4 regions of the Arthrobacter sp. D2-10 genome follow, and region 1 is predicted to be linked to each of the others. Evidence: riboswitches for the same ligand, from Rfam matches in the RefSeq annotation. Region 1 holds a riboswitch; each other region holds the start of a gene.
What was found. Region 1 has a riboswitch for S-adenosylmethionine ahead of M1D74_RS14140 (bifunctional o-acetylhomoserine/o-acetylserine sulfhydrylase). Riboswitches for the same ligand answer to the same signal wherever they lie in the genome.
Positions count from the first base shown of each region.

Region 2: another riboswitch for S-adenosylmethionine. It lies ahead of M1D74_RS10595 (aminotransferase class V-fold PLP-dependent enzyme); the one in region 1 lies ahead of M1D74_RS14140 (bifunctional o-acetylhomoserine/o-acetylserine sulfhydrylase).
Region 3: another riboswitch for S-adenosylmethionine. It lies ahead of M1D74_RS13365 (rhodanese-like domain-containing protein); the one in region 1 lies ahead of M1D74_RS14140 (bifunctional o-acetylhomoserine/o-acetylserine sulfhydrylase).
Region 4: another riboswitch for S-adenosylmethionine. It lies ahead of M1D74_RS01525 (ABC transporter ATP-binding protein); the one in region 1 lies ahead of M1D74_RS14140 (bifunctional o-acetylhomoserine/o-acetylserine sulfhydrylase).

Region 1 is NZ_CP096431.1:3,022,220-3,024,413, forward strand. It holds gene M1D74_RS14140 (bifunctional o-acetylhomoserine/o-acetylserine sulfhydrylase) at 98-1,423, opposite strand; SAM riboswitch class IV at 1,467-1,583, opposite strand; gene M1D74_RS14145 (SDR family NAD(P)-dependent oxidoreductase) at 1,764-2,194, shown strand, end outside.
Region 2 is NZ_CP096431.1:2,271,225-2,273,418, forward strand. It holds gene hisN (histidinol-phosphatase) at 14-838, shown strand; SAM riboswitch class IV at 896-1,010, shown strand; gene M1D74_RS10595 (aminotransferase class V-fold PLP-dependent enzyme) at 1,054-2,194, shown strand, end outside.
Region 3 is NZ_CP096431.1:2,852,437-2,854,630, forward strand. It holds gene M1D74_RS13355 (hypothetical protein) at 39-323, shown strand; gene M1D74_RS13360 (aminodeoxychorismate lyase) at 342-1,196, shown strand; SAM riboswitch class IV at 1,284-1,409, shown strand; gene M1D74_RS13365 (rhodanese-like domain-containing protein) at 1,416-1,868, shown strand; gene M1D74_RS13370 (O-succinylhomoserine sulfhydrylase) at 1,939-2,194, shown strand, end outside.
Region 4 is NZ_CP096431.1:292,710-294,903, reverse strand. It holds gene M1D74_RS01530 (hydroxyacid dehydrogenase) at 1-1,009, shown strand, start outside; SAM riboswitch class I at 1,130-1,230, shown strand; gene M1D74_RS01525 (ABC transporter ATP-binding protein) at 1,236-2,072, shown strand; gene M1D74_RS01520 (aliphatic sulfonate ABC transporter substrate-binding protein) at 2,141-2,194, shown strand, end outside.

The sequences.
Region 1 (2,194 bases):
TCGCCAAGTCTCGCTGGTCCTCAGCTTTGGAATCGGACCAGCGAGACGAATGGTGCAGCCTCGTCACCTGTTGCGGGTCACCCCAGCAACCGAAGCACTAAGCTCCTGTCGATGCCTTCGCAGCGCGGAAGCCTGTCTCGAGATCCGCCAGGATGTCGTCGATGTGCTCCAGTCCCACCGAGAGCCGGACCAGTCCGGGAGTCACCCCGGCAACGGCCTGCTGCTCCGGCGAAAGCTGGCTGTGCGTGGTGGATGCGGGGTGGATCACCAGGGACCGGACGTCCCCGATGTTCGCGACGTGTGAATGCAGCTCGAGCGCATCCACGAAACGCTTTCCAGCCTCAGCACCGCCCGCCAGGTTGAAGGAAACGATGGCGCCGGTCCCCTTAGGACCGTACTTACGGCCGCGCTCATACCAGGGGCTTGACGGGAGGCCCGCGTAGGCGACGGATTCGACGTCGTCCCTTTCCTCCAACCAGCGGGCAACCTTCTCGGCGTTGGAGACGTGGCGTTCCACGCGCAGGCTCAGTGTCTCCAGACCCTGCGCAATGAGGAAGGCGTTGAAGGGCGAGACCGCTGAGCCCAGGTCACGCAGGAGCTGGACGCGTGCCTTCAGGATGTAGGACAGGTTGGCGCCGAGGGCGCCGCCCTCCCCGAGATCCCGACCGTAAACCAGCCCATTATAGGTGGGGTCCGGGGTATTGAAGCCTGGGAAGCGCTCAGGGTCCTTGCTGAAGTCGAACTTGCCGGAGTCCACAATCACACCCGCGATTGCCGCGCCGTGGCCGCCGAGGTACTTGGTGGCGGAATGAACCACGATGTCCGCGCCCCACTCCAGCGGGCGGATCAGGTACGGCGTCGCGAGGGTGTTGTCGACGATCAGCGGTACCCCTGCCTCATGAGCAGTGCGGGAGACGCCTTCAATGTCGAGGACGTCCTGACGCGGGTTGGACACAACTTCGGCGAAGAAGAGCTTAGTGTTCGGCTGCACGGCATCACGCCACTGGTCGAGGTTGTCAGGATCGTCGACGAACGTGACCGAGATACCGAACTTCTTCAGGGTGTGCGCGAACAGGTTGTAGGTGCCGCCGTAAAGGCTAGGGCTGGCGACGATGTGGTCACCGGATTCGGCGATGTTCAGGATTGCGAAGGTCTCGGCCGCCTGGCCGGAGCTGAGCAGGAGGGCAGCCAGGCCACCCTCGAGACTTGCTATCCGTTGCTCCACCGCGTCCTGGGTCGGGTTGCCGATGCGCGTGTAAATGGGCGCCAGTTCGGCCAGGGCGAAGCGGTTCGCCGCGCTCTCGGCGCTCGGGAACACGAAGGACGTGGTCTGGTAGATAGGCAGTGCACGGGCACCGGTGGCGGCGTCGGGCTCCTGCCCGATGTGAATCTGGCGTGTTTCGAAGGACCATCCGTTGGACATTCAAGGCTCCTGTGATCTGGGCCCGGCATGCTCAAAGCACCACGGGCCGCGCTTGCCGTCCGGCCCTTCGCCGAACAGCCAGGTCCTCACCCGGGGCACCCCGCCGCGGAAGGAGGGTTGCCGGCCAGCAAGCCGGGGCTCGATGCTGGCACTCATGACCTGAGCCCAGTGTAGGCAAGCCGGCTGCCCTGAGTGCCAACATGACGAAGATCTACGGATCGAGCGAAGCGTCGCCCGAGATGAGATTCCCGATCTTCGGTTGCTGTCATAACTGATTGGGCGAGGGCAGGACACTCGTGCCGCCGGCAGAACCCGTCATCTCAACTAAGCGCGGAGGACCATGGTAAGGATTTTGATCACCGGTTCGGCCGGAGGACTGGGGCTCAACGCCGCCCGGGAACTGATACACCGCGATCATGAAGTGGTGCTGCATGCGAGGGAGGAATCCCGGTTCGCGGATCTGGTGGAGGTCCGTGGGATGGCGGTGGGCGCAGTCTTCGGGAATCTGGCGGACCTGCAGGAAACCATTCAGGTAGCGGAGCAGGCAGATCACCTTGGGCCGTTCGACGCCATCATCCATAACGCCGGCGTCTACAGCGGCCGTGACGTATTTGCCGTGAACACGGTCGCACCGTACGTGCTGACCGCGAGCATGCAGAAGCCACGGAGAATTATCTACCTGAGCAGCGGGATGCATCAGTCCGGCTCCACGAATCTGGCGTCGGTTGACTGGTCACATGCTGACAAGCGGCCGGGTTCCTACTCAGACAG
Region 2 (2,194 bases), 750 kb from region 1:
TAGGTTGAAGGGTATGAACCTCCAGAGCTACAACGATGACCTCCGCCTTGCCCATGTGATGGCCGACTCCGTGGACGACCAGACCATGTCGAGGTTCAAGGCACAGGATCTGGCGGTTGAAACCAAGCCTGACTTCACTCCGGTCACGGATGCCGACAAGTCGGCCGAAGAAGCTATCCGCGGACAATTGTCGCGAGCCCGCCCCCGCGACGCCGTTCTCGGTGAGGAATTCGGAAGCAGCGGCGCCGGCTCCCGGCGATGGATCATCGACCCGATCGACGGCACCAAGAACTTCGTCCGAGGGGTTCCGGTGTGGGCCACCCTCATCGCCCTCGTTGATGAGGGTCGTCCGGTTGTCGGCGTCGTCAGCGCTCCTGCCCTGGGCAAGCGCTGGTGGGCGGCGACCGGAACCGGTGCGTTCATGGGCAAGTCGCTTGCCGCGGCAACCCGCCTGCGGGTTTCGAGCGTTTCCCGGCTGGAGGACGCCTCCCTCTCCTATTCCAGCCTCACCGGGTGGAAGGAACGCGGGAACTTAGACGAGTTTATGTCGCTCACCGACTCGGTCTGGCGTACCCGCGCTTATGGCGACTTCTGGTCGTACTGTCTGGTCGCGGAGGGTGCAGTGGACATCGCATGCGAACCGGAATTGAATCTGTACGACATGGCTGCGTTGGTGCCCATTGTTACGGAGGCCGGCGGGCGGTTCACATCACTCGAAGGTGCTGACGGCCCCTTCGGCGGGAACGCACTGGCTACCAACAGCATTCTGCACAACGATGTGCTGAAGATGCTCAACCCCTCGCTGGACGATCTCCTGCAGAAAGGCGCCGGCGCCTGACAACGCCGCGTAACAAAATCCGCATCTTATTCGGGACTGCCCTATTCTGAACTACTAGGTCACGAGTGCCAGCGCTAAACCCCGGTTTGCTGGCCGGCAACCCTCCTTCCGCGGTGGGGTGCCCCGGGTGACGACCAGGCCGTCCAGAAAATTGGTTCGGCAAGCGCGGGGCCAACCTCGGTGGAGCCCCATGAGAATTTGTGGGGTAAATTCCTGTGACCAATGCACTTCTCGAAGACGTTGATGGGCTGACCACTGCACCACTTGCTGCAGTTCTCGGCGCAGAACTGCAGGCACCGGTGATTGACGGCGCGACGGTTCGCTACGTCAACCTGGATTACGCAGCATCTACGCCCGCGCTTCAGTCGGTAAATGACTATGTGCAGCGCGTTCTTCCCTACTACGCGAGCGTTCATCGGGGTGCCGGATACGCTTCGCAGATTTCAACGTCTCTGTATGAGAACGCTCGGAGAACGGTCAGGACCTTCGTCGGTGGCCGAGAAGACGACGCGGTCATCTTCACCCGCAACACCACGGATTCCCTCAATCTCCTGGCGGGCTGCGTACCGGTGGACGGGGAGGTTCTTTACCTCGACCTGGAACACCACGCCAACCTCCTCCCCTGGTTCGACCGCCCTCACCGCGGAATCGTCGCAGCAGAGACCATCGAAGGAACGCTGACTGCGTTGGAGGAAGAACTGGAGTCCGGCCGTGTGAGTCTCCTCGCCGTGACGGGCGCCTCGAACGTCACCGGGGAGATCCTACCGATCGACCGGCTCGCCCGTGTGGCGCATGAGCACGGGGCGCGCATCGTCGTCGACGCCGCCCAGTTGGCCCCGCACCGGCGGCTGGACCTGGTCAGGGATGGCATCGACTACGTCGTTTTCTCCGGTCACAAGCTGTACGCCCCTTTCGGAGCCGGTGTGCTGGTTGGGAGGCCTGACTGGCTCGACGCCGGGACGCCGCACCTCGCCGGTGGCGGAGCTGTGAAAACGGTGAAGGTTGATTCGGTGGCCTGGACAACCGGCCCAGCCCGGCATGAGGGCGGCTCCCCGAATGTCCTCGGCGCGGCAGCGCTCGCGCATGCGACAGAAGTCCTCGCGGCTCTCGATGCGGATGAATGGCTCGCGCACGAGTCGGCTCTCCGGAACGCTCTGATTGAAGGGCTTGCCGCCCTGTCCGGCGTGACGGTGCACCGTATCTTCTCGGACAGCACCGATGCGATAGGAGTGGTGAACTTCTCAGTTCACGGTTACGACGCCGGCCTCGTCGCCGCATATCTTTCCGCTGAGCATGGCGTGGGGCTTCGCGACGGGAAGTTCTGCGCGCACCCGTTGCTGAAGCGTCTCGGCCTGC
Region 3 (2,194 bases), 170 kb from region 1:
ATAACGGATCACGGAAGAAGCGACGAAGGAGAACGGTCATGACTAGCTCCAACGATGAGAACACCCCGAACCTGGATGACGTTCAGGAACCGGACAACGAGTTCCTTCCCAACCGCATCTACCAGGGCCATGCCGGAGAACCTGAACGCCTTGACGATGATGCCCTGGCGGCAGCCACCGAGCAGGAGCGGGTCGACGCGGGCCTCATCGACTACGCCCCCGACCAGGTACCGGATGCCACCGATCCACTCCCGGAGGAAGCCTCCGACGAGGCAGATTGGGCCCAGCGCGGATTGAACGAGGGAAGCGGCTCGGACTCCTGAGTGACTAGGCTTGGGCGCATGACTGTTCTGGTGTTCCTCGACTCCGCCTATCCCGACGGCCGCATCGCCGACGCAGGGCAACCGCAGCTCAAGGTCACCGACACGGGCATCACCCGCGGGGACGGCATTTTCGAGACCATGCTGGCGGTGCAGGGCGCCCCCCGGAAGCTGCAGGCGCATCTGGCGCGCCTCGCCACGTCCGCCGAAGCGCTGGAACTCGACGTCCCGGCGTCGAGCGTTTGGGAACGAGCCATCACCACTGCACTTGCGGAAGCCGACGACGACGGCGAACTGGTCGTCAAGCTCGTTGCCACCCGCGGCGAGGAAGGAGCGGGAGCCACCGCCTGGGTGCAGGTTTCTCCGCTGCCGAAGGAACTGCGCGGACAGCGCCTGAAGGTGCTGTTGCTCGACCGCGGCTACGACAGCACGGTGGCCCAACGCGCGCCCTGGCTGCTGATGGGAGCGAAAACGCTCTCCTACGCCGTGAACATGGCTGCCCTGCGATACGCGCGGGCGCACGGCGCCGATGATGTCATCTTCACGTCCTCCGACGGCAAGGTCCTCGAGGGACCCACATCGACGGTCCTCATTGCCCGGGTTGCTGACGGCGTCAAGCGACTCATTACGCCGCAACTGGAAAGCGGGATCCTCCCCGGCACCTCGCAGGGGGCGCTGTTCGCCACCGCCCGCGAGGCCGGCTGGGAACTGGGTTACGGTCCTCTCGTTCCTGAAGACCTGCTGACCGCGGACGGGGTCTGGCTGATTTCCAGCGTCCGGCTGCTCGCGGAGGTCGAGAGCATCGACGGAAAACCGGTCGCCACATCGCCGGAACTGACGAAGGAGCTGGGCGCGCTGGTGGACGCTGTCTCCTGACCGGGCTGGATCAGGAGGGCATGGCGTTACCGCACGTTACGGCCGCGCATGGCAGGTTTGCCGCCGCCGATGCTACGTTCAAACCGGAGTAACGAGCGCCAGCGCAAAGCCCTGACTTGCTGGCCGGCAACCCTCTTTCACGGCGGGGTGCCTCAGGTGACTACTCGGCACACCGATCAGGATCCACGATCACCAACGTGCACAGCGTGAGGAGACACAGTGTCACAGCATCCAACCCCCCAGGTCCGCTCCGGCAACGGTTACGCCGGCGACATCACCCCCCGAGAAGCGGTGGAACGCGTCAGCAAGGGCGCCGTCCTTGTGGACGTCCGCACGGTCGAGGAGTGGCAGAGCGTCGGGGTCCCGGACCTCACCGACGCCGGAACCGTGCCGCTGTTCCTGGAATGGAACCGGTCCGACGGCAGCCGCAACGTCTCGTTCCTCAACCAGCTCAACGGCCTGAAGGGGCGGGAACTGCTCTTCCTGTGCCGCTCCGGCGTCCGCTCGGTTGCGGCTGCGCAGAGCGCCGCCGCCGCGGGCCACACCGCGTACAACGTGATCCACGGGTTCGAAGCCGACGGCGGCTGGCAGGCATGCGGCCTGGCGACCACTGCCCACTCCGGTTCCGGTGCTGCCGTCCCGGCAGCTGGGCAGGGCAACCCCGGTGAGTGAGCCCACGCCGTCGTCGTTCTCTCCGGCGGTCAACCGCGAGCCGGTCGCCGGAAACGGCGGCTATCCCCGCATTCAACAGACAGACGACGACGTCGCTGCCTGGTCGCCGGATACTCTCGCCGTTCGCGGCGGGCTGGCCCGGTCCAACTTCGAGGAAACGTCCGAGGCGCTCTTTCTCAACTCGGGGTTCGTCTACTCATCCGCTGCGGCGGCCGAAGCTGCGTTCACCGGTGACGTGGACCGCTTCGTCTACTCGCGGTACGGCAACCCGACGGTCGCCATGTTCCAGGAACGCCTGCGCCTGCTCGAGGGAGCGGAAGCGTGCT
Region 4 (2,194 bases), 880 kb from region 1:
TTCACGGCGCCTGAGGGGTGCGCTCTTCATGCCCCGCAGCACTGTGAACCGAATTTTTCCAGGCTCAGTCCTGGATGAGCTGGCGGAAGTCGTAGACCTCGTCTCGCGTGAACCGCTCGAGGATTTACGGGACCCAGCGGTTCGAACAATACTTTCGGACATCGACGTACTGATCACAGGCTGGGGAAGCCCGAAGGTCGACGAGGAAGTGCTCAGCACGGCTCCGAAACTCCGCGCCGTTTTCCACACGGCGGGGACGGTGAAGGGAGTGATTAGCCAGGGATGCTGGGAACGTGGCATCGCCATCAGCTCTGCGGCTGCGGTCAATGCAATTCCCGTCGCGGAGTACACCATGGCGATGATCGTCCTGGCCAACAAGCGTGTCCTGCCGCTGGCCGATGCTGTTCGAACCAACCGTGGCCGAGTATCTCCCGAAGAGCTTTTCCCCGGACTCGGCAACTTCGGAAAGCGGGTCGGAATCATCGGGGCCTCACGCATCGGGCGGCAGGTTATCCGTTTGCTCGCCGCCTACGATCTTGAAGTCGCCGTCGCTGACCCTTTCGTCGACAAAGCGGAGGCAGACCAGCTTGGCGTGCAGTTGAAAGAGCTCGACGAACTACTCCCCTGGGCCGACGTGGTATCACTCCACGCGCCATCCATCCCGGAAACACGGGGCATGATCGATCGTCGCCGCATCGGCCTTATGCGGGCCGGCACAACCTTCATCAACACGGCGCGGGGAGAGATCGTAGATCAACAAGCGCTCACCGAGCGGCTTCAGACCGGTGACATCTTCGCCGTTCTCGATGTCACATCGCCGTCCGTGCTGCCAATGGACTCTCCGCTGTACGATTTGCCGAACGTGTTGCTCACTCCCCACATTGCGGGTTCGTTGGGGTCGGAGCTTGCCCGGCTGGCACAGTCCTCCATCGAAGAGTTACGGCGGTTCACGAACGGCGAACCGCTCGAGCACCAGATCAAGACCGACCTCCTGCCCATCACTGCCTAAGGAAAATTAGGGCGGTGGACTGGCCGCTCGAGTACCCTCGGCACGCCCTCGGGACTGGCGGAACGCGTTTTGTTACGACACATGTTGCGCCGAAGGCTCAGAAAGTCGTTTAGTTGAAGCTCACCATCCCGAGCGGCCGAGAGACCTGGATCGTTGACGCCGCAGCAACCCTTACCTGCTATTCGCAGGGGAACGGGTGCTACTGCCAGGAGCGATGGAGTGTTTCATGAGTACCCTTTTGAGTGCACAGCAGCAGGCGTCCCGGAAGACACAACCCGGCGCCGCCGGCAAGCAAGCCCTTCCCCTGACATTCTCCTCACTGGTCCGTTCCTTTGGCAGCGGCAGCGCTGAGCATGTGGTCCTGAGGGACATCAACCTCGAGGTTCGCGCCGGTGAAGTGCTGGCGATTGTCGGAGCGAGCGGCTGCGGAAAATCAACCCTGCTTCGGGCCGCGGCCGGCCTCGACTCACCTACCGGCGGCAAGGTTCTGATCGACGGCACCGCCGTCAACGGGATCGACGACCGCTGCGCCTTCGCCTTCCAGGAACCCCGCCTCCTTCCCTGGCTCTCCCTGCGTGCCAATATCGCAATCGGACTGCCCAAGGGAACCAGCGCCGCAGCCGGCAAGGCAAAAGTCACGGAGCTCCTCGGTCTCGTCGAGCTAGCCGACTTCGCCGGGCACCGCCCCCGTGAGGTCTCGGGCGGCATGGCACAGCGCGCGTCGCTGGCCCGGGCACTCGCACGCAACCCAGGTGTACTGCTGCTCGATGAGCCATTCGGTGCGCTGGACGCACTGACCCGCCTGAAGATGCAGGACCTCCTGCTCGATATCCACCGCGCGCAGCCCACAACGGTCCTGCTCGTCACGCACGACGTCGACGAAGCCCTCCAGCTTGCCGACCGCATCATCGTGCTCGGCAAATCAGCGGACCCGGCTCACCCCGGAGCATCCGTCACCGAGGTGCTCACCGTGCCGGGCGAGCGCCCCCGCGACCGCAATTCGGCTGAGCTCGGTCGAATGCGGAGCTCACTGCTCGCCACTCTCGGCGTCAAAGGCCACTAGCGCACCCACCACTTGTTCCGCCGTCGTGCCCGTCCGCGCGATGGCTGCCGTCCATGCAAAGGAAAATCATGATCCGCACCCGCTCACCCTTCACCCGCCGTGCCGTCGTCTCCGTAGCGCTC